DNA from 3 places in the Priestia sp. J2 genome. Region 1 is predicted to be linked to each of the others. Evidence: riboswitches for the same ligand, from Rfam matches in the RefSeq annotation. Region 1 holds a riboswitch; each other region holds the start of a gene.
What was found. Region 1 has a riboswitch for ZMP and ZTP ahead of LJY09_RS11950 (phosphoglycerate dehydrogenase). Riboswitches for the same ligand answer to the same signal wherever they lie in the genome.
Positions count from the first base shown of each region.

Region 2: linked by a shared signal. The riboswitch ahead of LJY09_RS27020 (phosphoribosylaminoimidazolecarboxamide formyltransferase) and the one ahead of LJY09_RS11950 (phosphoglycerate dehydrogenase) in region 1 are both predicted to bind ZMP and ZTP.
Region 3: linked by a shared signal. The riboswitch ahead of LJY09_RS04120 (glutamate/serine transporter AimA) and the one ahead of LJY09_RS11950 (phosphoglycerate dehydrogenase) in region 1 are both predicted to bind ZMP and ZTP.

Region 1 is NZ_CP086208.1:2,384,884-2,388,497, forward strand. Features, by position in the region: gene htpG (molecular chaperone HtpG) at 1-1,737, opposite strand, end outside; ZMP/ZTP riboswitch at 1,946-2,024, shown strand; gene LJY09_RS11950 (phosphoglycerate dehydrogenase) at 2,193-3,392, shown strand; gene LJY09_RS11955 (hypothetical protein) at 3,517-3,614, shown strand, end outside.
Region 2 is NZ_CP086209.1:142,048-145,661, reverse strand. Features, by position in the region: gene LJY09_RS27035 (helix-turn-helix transcriptional regulator) at 1-45, opposite strand, end outside; gene LJY09_RS27030 (helix-turn-helix transcriptional regulator) at 375-602, shown strand; gene LJY09_RS27025 (DUF2178 domain-containing protein) at 604-954, shown strand; gene LJY09_RS27020 (phosphoribosylaminoimidazolecarboxamide formyltransferase) at 1,078-2,244, opposite strand; ZMP/ZTP riboswitch at 2,293-2,371, opposite strand; gene LJY09_RS27015 (ketoacyl-ACP synthase III) at 2,649-3,614, shown strand, end outside.
Region 3 is NZ_CP086208.1:785,498-789,111, forward strand. Features, by position in the region: gene LJY09_RS04105 (sodium:solute symporter family protein) at 1-335, opposite strand, end outside; gene LJY09_RS04110 (DUF3311 domain-containing protein) at 335-538, opposite strand; gene LJY09_RS04115 (cupin domain-containing protein) at 894-1,493, opposite strand; ZMP/ZTP riboswitch at 1,880-1,958, shown strand; gene LJY09_RS04120 (glutamate/serine transporter AimA) at 2,014-3,609, shown strand.

The DNA.
Region 1 (3,614 bases):
AGAAGCGAATACATCATGATTTACGTTAATTTCTAACACTTTTTCTGCTTTTACATGCTGATTGTCAGGCATAGCACTTAAAATTTTCTCCATTTCAATCGTTACTTCACCATCAGCTGATAAGCAAACGGGGTGTGTTTTTAAACGTTTAGACGCGCGCACATCTCCTACTTTTCCCGCCAAAGCTTTTTTCATATAGTCAAATAGCTCTTTATTTTCTTTTTCCTCAGACTCATTGAGCTGTTCTTCTTCTGCTTCAATCCCTAAGTCACTACTTGAAACAGACTTAAATTCTTTTTCTTTGTACGTCATTAACATTTTAATCGCAAATTCATCGATATCTTCTGTAAAATACAGAATTTCGTACCCTTTATCTGCAACTAATTCTGCTTGAGGAAGCTTTTCAATGCGGTTGTACGATTCGCCTGATGCATAATAGATATACTTTTGATCCTCAGGCATGCGTGATACATACTCGTCTAGTGTTACGAGCTTTTTCTCTGTAGAAGAATAGAATAAAAGCAGGTCTTTTAATACATCTTTGTTGCTGCCAAAGTCACTGTAAACGCCGTATTTTAGCTGACGGCCAAATGATTCATAAAACTTCTCGTACTTTTCACGTTCGTTTTTAAGCAAACTTTTTAATTCATTTTTGATTTTCTTGCCGATGTTTTTGGCAATCAGCTGAAGCTGGCGATCTTGCTGTAAGATTTCACGCGAAATATTAAGAGATAAATCTTCAGAATCTACCATACCTTTCACGAAGCTAAAGTAGTCTGGAAGAAGATCTGCGCATTTATTCATAATTAATACGCCGTTTGAATACAGTTCAAGTCCTTTTTCAAATTCTTTTGAGTAGTAATCAAACGGACTATTTTCTGGAATAAATAAAATAGCATTGTAGCGAATCGTTCCATCTACATTAATGTGAAGGTGAGTGAGCGGTTTATCAAACCCGTAGCGCTTTTCTGAATAAAATTGCTCATAGTCTTCTGAAGTCAATTCATTTTTATTTTTCTTCCAGATCGGTACCATACTGTTGATAACTTGCTCTTCTGTATAATCTTCTAGCTCGTTATCAGAACCTTCTTTAGGACGTTTTTCCGTTATGTCCATTTTAATCGGGTAGCGGATAAAGTCTGAATACTTTTTAATGATCTCTTTTAAACGATACTCTTCTAGATACTCATCATATGTTTCATCTTCTGTATTTTCTTTGATTTTTAAAATGATTTGAGTTCCAACCGTTTCTTTTTCGCAAGGTTCGATTGTATAACCATCAGCACCAGTAGATTCCCATTTATAGGCTTCATTGCTGCCTAACGCTTTACTAATCACCGTTACGACATCTGCCACCATAAACGCTGCGTAAAACCCAACGCCGAATTGGCCGATAATCGTGTGTCCGTCCTTTGTTTCATTTTCATTTTTAAACGCAAGGGAACCGCTTCGCGCAATTGTGCCCAAGCTACTTTCAAGCTCTTCTTGCGTCATGCCAATCCCAGTATCCGTAATGGTTAAGGTACGGTTAGTTTTATCTGGTATTACTTTTATGTAATAGCTTTCTTTGTTAAAACGCAAGGAGTCGTCTGTTAAGGCTTTGTAATAAATTTTATCGATTGCATCGCTTGAATTTGATAGAAGTTCTCTCAAAAATACTTCTTTTTGAGAATAGATGGAATTAATCATCATCTCTAATAATCGCTTTGATTCGGCTTTGAATTCTTTTTTTGACATAAGAAGTTCTCCTTTCAATAGGGCTTATAAAATAATTAGCACTTGAGTGGATAGAGTGCTAATCACTCTTTTTATTTAACATGTATTAGGATATTTGTCAATATATTAGGAGATTCACTAAAGAGATTAAAAATTAGACTGAAAAAAGCAAACTTTTAAAAAAAGGTTGAACGTTCTGAAAGAGTTTGCTAGAATATACTTAATTTCAAAGACTATATGTGACTGGCGAAACGCGGATAACCGTGAGGAAGCATATAGTGACGTAGCCGTTCGCCTGGGCAGAGGTAAGGGATTAATACATATCTCTTACCTCTTTCTGTTTAGGGGGAGAGGATATAGAAGTTATCAGACATGTAGGCTAAAAAACCAGACTTTTAAAAAAATTAAAAATGAAGTTCCTTTATCCAAAGGTAAAAACATGTAAAACTACGATGATAATCAGAGGAGAGTACAAAATGAGCACATTAACATTAGAAAAAGTACAAACAATCAAAACATTAAACAACATTGCACAAAAAGGTCTAAATGTTTTTAATCAAGAAGGTTATCAAATTGACAACGACAGCGAAAATCCAGATGCGATTGTCGTGCGTAGCTTTAACATGCACAGCATGGCATTTGACCAAAATTTAAAAGCTATTGCACGAGCTGGAGCAGGGGTTAATAATATACCGGTGGACGCTTGCACAGAGCAAGGTATCGTTGTATTTAATACGCCAGGAGCTAATGCAAACGCAGTAAAAGAAATGGTTTTAACTACAATTATGGCTTCTTCTCGTAACTTATTTGCTGGAGTTGAATGGACAAAAGGATTAGACGGCCAAGGTGATCAAATTCCTAAGTTAGTTGAAGCAGGTAAAAAACAGTTTGTTGGAAAAGAAATCAAAGGTAAAACATTAGGCGTTATTGGTTTAGGTGCAATTGGTGCTCTTGTAGCAAACGACGCGCTTGATTTAGATATGGACGTAATTGGTTTTGATCCATTCATTTCTGTTAATACAGCTTGGAATTTGTCTCGCAACGTACAGCGTGCAATGTCTCTAGAAGAACTATTTGCAGCATCTGACTATATTACGGTTCACGTTCCATTAACGGACGACACAAAAGGTGTTTTCAATAAAGAAACGTTTAGCATCATGAAACCTGATGTTCATATTTTGAACTTCTCACGCGGTGAGCTTGTAAACGAAGAAGATATGAAAGCTGCTCTTGAAAGTGGAAAAGTTGGTCGATATATTACAGATTTCCCAAATCAAAATGTCTTGAACATGAAAAATGTTGTGCCAATTCCTCATTTAGGGGCATCAACTCAAGAATCAGAAGAAAACTGTGCGGTAATGGCAGCACGTCAAGTGAAAAATTTCTTAGAAACAGGAAACGTTAAAAATTCAGTGAACTTCCCGAATGCATCTCTACCTTACACTGGGAAAAAACGCGTAGCTGCTTTCCATCACAACGTACCGAATATGGTAGGACAGCTTACGCAAGTATTCTCAAACTACAATTTAAACATCGCAGATATGGTGAACAGAAGCCGCGGTGAATATGCATATACAATGATCGATATTGACAATCAAGTAAGTGACGAGATTGTGCCTGAGCTAGAAGAAAAAATTGGTCAAATTGAAGGAATCATTACAAGTCGTATTATCTAATTTGGTTACCATCATATTTTAGTGTTTCAGCCCTAACTTTTCTAAGTTAGGGCTGTTTTTACATGGTATTTATCCTCATATCATTTCCTTCAGTCCCATAGCATATAGAAATATCTTTAAAGAGGTGAACGTTTTGTCAGAAGAAATGATAGGAATTTTGATAGGGTCGCTCATCGCGCTGGCAGGAACATTCATTACGTCTGTCGTAGCTATAGCGATGTC
Region 2 (3,614 bases), on a different replicon from region 1:
AGATAACTTTTTAGATTTCCTTATTTCTTTGATTCGATTATCCATACTTATCAACCCACCTCTAAAATGTAAAAAACATTTTACATTTATAGTATATGGTAATATTTTCATTATGTCAAACATCTTTTACAAAATATCTACTTTTTTATGTATATCGCAAACAAATTTAGTTAACATAATATGCTATAGACAGTGAGAAAGAATTTATATTGTTTATTAAAAATGTAAAAAGGGATAGACTCCTCGCTAAGAGTCTAACCCTTTTTATTATCATAAATTGTATAATAATATTTATCTTTTGTATAAGTTTACTTTACCTTTATATAAGTTTGTTGTATTATTTATTTGTAGTCAAAAAAAGGAAGGTGATTACATTGAAAGAAAAAAATGGTGACTACGTTGAAAATAAAGTGTATGAGCACCGAGTTTTAAAAAGAATGTCTCAAAAAGAATTGGCTGACGCTGTAGGGGTGTCCAAACAAACCATATATGTGATGGAGAAAAATAATTATTCTCCTTCTCTCGTTTTAGCTTTTCGAATAGCTAATTTTTTCGATGTAGATGTTAACGATATTTTTAATTATGTGAGAGGAAGTGACTGAAATGGTAACTGACAAAATAGAAAAGGCCATTTTCAATCCTTTGAAAGCCTGGACAGAACAATCGAATAGTAACTGGAATATGCTGATTGGTATTGGACTTTTATCGCTTATAGTCGCAATAATTTTGGTATACGTATTTCAAAAAAAATTGGGTATGAGTGTATCTGACGAAAGAACGAACCAAATAAATTTAAAAAGTGCCCTTATTATGTTGTGTGGAATCATTTTATGCGACCTCATTTTCCCAAAAGATTATATGTGGCAAATTTTCTTCTTATTTAAATATTCCCTCGCATTCCTTGCTGCAGGTATATATCTTGCTGTTAGATATAAAAAGGATTTCTTAAACTAAAGAACTTTGTACACGATATTCAGAATTAGTTAACATATTGTGCCTTATCGGAAACAGTATAAAAGAGCCCGTCCCTTTATGAGATCTTGGCTCTTTTGGTTTGATTATATATTAATTCATAGCTTAATGGTGAAATATACGTATACCTGAATGTGCCATGATCATTCCATATTCATTTGCTGCCTCTGTAACCTGTTCATCTCGTAAAGAATTGCCTGTTTGAACCACATATTTAACACCACTCTGAGCCGCACGATCTATATTGTCACGAAACGGTAAAAAGGCATCAGATGCATAAGAAACGTCTTTTAATCTTTTTAACCATTCTTGTTTTTCACTTTTACTTAGCCTAGCAGGGATCTCTTTAAAACACTGTTTCCATTGTTCATTTTCTACTTCAGTAATATCATCATGCAACCATCCATCAATTGCATTATTCACTTCTACACGAGAAATGCCTTCTCTAAACTTCATATTAAGTGCTCTTGGATGTTGTCTTAACCACCATTTATCAGCTTTTTCAGCTGCCAACCTCGTACAATGAATACGGGACTGCTGCCCGGCACCAATCCCAATTGTTTGGCCATCTAAGGCGAAACAAATAGAGTTTGATTGTGTATATTTTAATGTAATAAGAGCGACAAGAAGGTCCCTCTTTGCATGATCAGGAATATCAGATTGAGTCGTAACAATATGATTAAAAACTTCCTTTCCAATCTGTATATCATTTCTTTGTTGTTCTAGAGTAATGCCAAATACCGTTCTTTTTTCAATTGGATCAGGCACATGGTTTGGGTCAATCTCTAAAATTAGATATTTTCCTTTCTTTTTCTGTTTCAAAATCTCTAATGCTTCTTGGGTGTAGCTTGGTGCAACAATCATATCAGAAACCTCTGTTTTGAGGAGAGTAGCTACAGTTACATCTACTTCATCACTAAAAGCAGCACAATCTCCAAATGAAGACATCCTATCTGTCCCACGCGCTCTTGCATAAGCAATCGCTAAAGGAGACAGGTCTAGGCCTTCAACAAAATAGGATTCAGTAAGTGTCTCATTTAGTGGAGAGTACACAGCTGCACCTGCTGGACTTACGTGTTTAAAAGATGCAGCTGCAGGTTGATCAGTAGCCTGTCGAAGCTCCCGAACCAGTTGAAAAGCGTTTAATGCATCTAGAAAGTTAATATAACTCGCTTCTCCATTTAAGATTTTAATAGGCGTGTTCTCAGCATTCTGAACGTTAGCTTTACTTTGATTTGGATTCATCCCGTATCGTAAACCAATTTCTTTCACTTGAAAATCTCCTTTCCAAATAAAAAAAGTATTTGAACTCATGTTCAAATACTTTGCCCAGGCGTACGGCCGTTATCTATGTGCTTCCTCATGGTTCTCCATGTTTACGCCAGTAACACATAGTCTGTTTTATAAGAAAATTTTACATAATAAAAGTAATTTTAACAATACCTTTATCCAAATTTTTCTTTTTTAATTATATATCATACACAAATTTAATTTACACAACAGGTATTATAATAAGCAAAAACCCTTTAAAATCAATAGTTTTAAAGGGTTTTTATTTTTATTATTAGATCTAAATAAACCAAATTTACATTTTTTTCATATAATTTCATTGACTTTATTAGTACCTAGTACTAATATCTATTTATATATCTTAGTAATAAAGAAGGGTGAATATAATGAAATCAACTGCACGTATTACAGCAATAGGTACATACGTACCAGAAAAAAGACTTACAAATGACGATTTAGAACGAATTGTAGATACTAACGACGAATGGATCGTGAAACGAACTGGCATGAGGGAAAGAAGAATTGCCGATGAAAATGAATATTCTTCTGACCTAGCTATTAAAGCAATTGAAAACTTAGTAGAGCAGTATCAAAAAGAGTTAAAGGATATAGGGTGTATCGTTGTCTCAACTACAACACCCGACTATGCATTTCCAAGTGTAGCAGCCCAAATACAAGATTACTTTGATATTCCTACAACTGGGGCGCTAGACTTTAATGCTACCTGTGCGGGCTTTACATACGGATTACACATGGCAAACGCCTTTATTACATCTGGACTTCATGATAAAGTCTTAGTCGTAACTGCAGAAACGTTAACAAAGGTTACAGATTATACAGATCGCACTACCTGTGTTCTATTTGGAGATGGAGCTGCAGCTGTTTTGGTCGAAAGTGATGCAGAGCGCCCAAGTTTTATTGCTACGCATATTGGTACAAATGGAAAGGGAGGTAAACATGTATACCGCACCAATATATCTACTACCATGCATGGACAACCTTTGAGTTCGAGTGGCAAGATGGTGCAAAACGGAAGAGAAGTATATAAGTGGGCATCTCGAACAATTCCTTTAGGTATGGCTGAATTGCTAGGACAAGCAAATCTACAAAAGAGTGAAGTAAATTGGTTCGTTCCACACAGTGCCAATTTACGAATGGTTGAGTCTATATGTGAAAGATCAGAGTTTCCGGTTGAGAAGACATTAACTAGTGTCGAGTACATGGGAAACACTTCTTCCGTTTCCATTCCTCTAGCACTACAAATAGGGATAAACGAAGGGAAATTAAAAGATGGAGACGTTCTCTTACTCTATGGATTTGGAGGAGGCCTTACCCACGCAGGTCATATTATT
Region 3 (3,614 bases), 1.6 Mb from region 1:
GCAAGTGTAGTAAGTTTGTGCTTTTTAGCAACAGTCCAAAGTTTTGGAAGAAAAAAATATGAAATTAAAAAGGCTAAAACAGAGTAAGGAATGGCAAAAAATGCGATGCTTCCTCCTTGATAAGCTGTACTTGTAAGACCTAGGAATGTATAAGCAGTATATAAATCTGCTCCTACTAAAAGCCAGACGAGCAGGCTTCCAAAACGTCTTCCCCCTACAGCCCACTCTTCAACGGAGCTTCTAGATGATTTGTCACGTCCTGCTATAAAGCCAATGGCGATAACGACAAGAACAATTGCTGATGTGATTAAAAGTGCGGTTAAATTTCCTTGCATTATTCAATGTCCCCCCAAGATTTTTGTAAACGATAAATGATAAATGTACACACAGGCGTTAAGAAGACCCATAAAAATAACCATAAATGCAAAAGAGGTAATCCAAAAATAATTGGATGAATGTTATTTACAAAAGGTAAAAAAGCGAATTGAGCAATAAACGGAATGATGAATAAAATAAATATTATGAATTTTCTGTTCAATTTTTACTCCTCCTCTAAAATTTATCTAACAATGTTCACTATGATAGCAAGTCTGACATAGTAAAGCAATAAGTTTTTTGAAAATTTCGTTATAAATTACGAAAATTTTTTTAGAAAAACAAAAAAAGGGTATGAGAAGAAGATATTTGAAATGATTAGGGAAGAAAAAGCAGGGGAGAACCTAAGCGCAGTTGCCTTTGAAACAAAAAAAGAACGGAAAAGAAGAAAGGTAGTTTTCTCGATGAGATAAAGTATATTGCTATTGCATTAAAGAAAAAGAATTTGTATGTTCAAATATAGATTTATGGAAGCTATAAAAACAAGCAAATAAAAAAACTAGACAATAAGTGCTTGTCTAGTTCCACCACTCTGTCAATGGTCCTTTGTCGCCATAAACAGGATCTGTTGTAGGAATAGGTACTTGTGCAATTTCATCAAATACGTGAGGGCGATCAGTTTGTTTTCCTGTTCGTAAGTTGTAATCCATGCCCTCTGGATAAGCTCCAACCACTTTAAAATCAGCAGTTGACTGCAGACGCATATGTCCTGTACCTGCAGGGAGTACGAGTACATCCCCAGCATGCACCACGATATTTTCTCCCATATGTCCACCTAGTTTTAAGCGTGCAGATCCGCTAATTACACCTAGTGCTTCATGAGAATTGCTGTGGTAATGGTGAAAATCATATATGCCGCCTACCCAGCTGTTTTTCCAGTTGTGAGAATTAAAAATGCTCTCTACTTTCTCTTTCTTACTAATAAATACGTGTTCATACAACAAAACTGGAAGACGAGGGTGATTTGGAATGGTTCCGTCGTCATCAAAATAAAGAACTTTTACATTTGCATAATTCATAAGCATCCCTCTAACAATCTTTTTTCGTAATTTTCCCTGTTTTTTGCTTGCGTAAACAGAGAAGTTTGCTCGAAGTACTTCATTCGTTGCGAAGTGCATGATATGTAGGTGTTAACGTTTTCCCAAAAGAAGTCTCCCACTTCAAGCGTAGCTAAGTGGTGGGCAGTTTACTTTAGTATCTTTTCTTCATATTGTATATAAGTAAAGGGGCTAGTGCAAGAATTCTATGGATATATAGATGTTAATTCGTATTTTGTAAATGAATAATATATATTAATATAATTTTTAGAAGGTGATATGCTCGTTAAGTAAAAGAATCAAATAATAAGCAAGGTTAGAGTTTTAGTTGTTTTTTGTAATTAGGAAGAGATTTTAAGAAGATTTATTCGGAATTTTACGAATAATTAATTACTTTTGTAAAAGTAATGTAAACATTTTTGTGTATTGAGTAATAGTAATGAATGTTATATACTGATAAAAAATATATTCCTATATGTGACTGGCGCAACATGGATGACCATGGGGGAGCATATAGCGTATAAGCCGCGCGCCTGGGCAAACACTTGAGAAAATTTCGCAAGTGTTTTTTTATTTTCCTAGGGAAGAGGAGTAGATTTGGATGAGCAATATGCAAAGGAAGATGGGAACATTTGCTTTAACCATGACAGGCATAGGTTCGATTATCGGTTCAGGATGGCTGTTTGGAGCATGGAAAGCAGCTCAAATTGCAGGACCCGCGGCTATTTTTTCATGGGTTATTGGAATGGTAGTTATTTTGACCATTGCCCTATCGTACGCTGAACTGGGCGCGATGTTTCCGCAAGCAGGGGGGATGGTTAAATATCCTCAGTATTCACACGGATCATTTATTGGATTTTTGGCTGCTTGGGCTAACTGGATTTCAATCGCTTCAACGATAACAGTGGAGGCTATTGCATCTGTGCAATATATGAGTACTTGGCCGTGGAAATGGGCTCGCTGGACTCATGAATTAGTAGACAATGGCATTTTAACGTCCAAGGGGTTGGCAGTTGCGTCTCTGTTATTATTCATTTACTTTTTTGTGAACTATTGGACGGTAAATCTCTTTGCTAAAGCAAACTCATTTATTACGATTGTTAAATTAATTATTCCTGGTTTAACGGCAGGGGCTTTATTTTTTGCTGGTTTTCATAGCGGGAACTTTTCAAGTGAGCATGGGGTAGCACCTTACGGATGGGCGAGTGTTTTAACGGCAGTGGCAACATCAGGTATCGTGTTTGCATTTAATGGGTTTCAAAGTCCTGTAAATATGGCAGGAGAAGCAAAATCACCTAATAAATCGATTCCGGTAGCTGTAATTGGTTCAATTTTTATTGCTGGAATTGTATACATTATATTACAAATTGTTTTTATCGGAGCAGTAAGTCCGTCATCAATTGCGGATGGATGGAATCATTTGAATTTTAATTCTCCTTTTGCTGATTTAGCGATTGCGCTTGGAATTAACTGGCTAACAATTGTGTTATACGCAGATGCATTTGTTTCTCCTTCCGGCACAGGTGCTACATATACGGCAACGACTTCTAGAATGTTATACGGGATGCAGCAAAATGGATATTTGCCAAAGATATTTGGTACTCTTCATCCACTTTACAATGTCCCGCGCCCAGCTATGTGGCTAAATTTAGCAGCCTGCTTTTTGTTTCTCTTTTTATTTAGAGGATGGGGTGTCTTAGCAGAAGTGATCTCAGTAGCGACGCTTATCTCTTATATTATGGGCCCTGTAGCGCTTATAACATTAAGAAAAACGGCTTCACACTTTTACCGTCCATTTTATTTAAAAGGGGCATCAGTTATTGCGCCATGCGGCTTCGTTTTTGCTTCTTTGACGCTTTACTGGGCAAGGTGGCCACTTACAGGTGAAGTGATTTTTATTATGGCAATTGGCCTGCCAGTTTATTTTTATTACCAAGCGAAAAATAAATGGGTGGGCTTTAAAAAAGAATTTTTAACCGGGGCTTGGATGCTTATCTATTTAGCGTGCATGATTTTTATTTCCTACATAGGAAGCGAAAAATTCGGAGGCAAAAATATTTTACCTTTCGGATGGGATATGCTAGTGATTGCTTGCGTATCATTAGCCTTTTATTACTGGGGAATTAAAAGTGGCAAATCTAACCGATATATGAAAGAAGCTGAACAAATCAATCAAGAAAATTTTAAATCTAAATAAAAAAA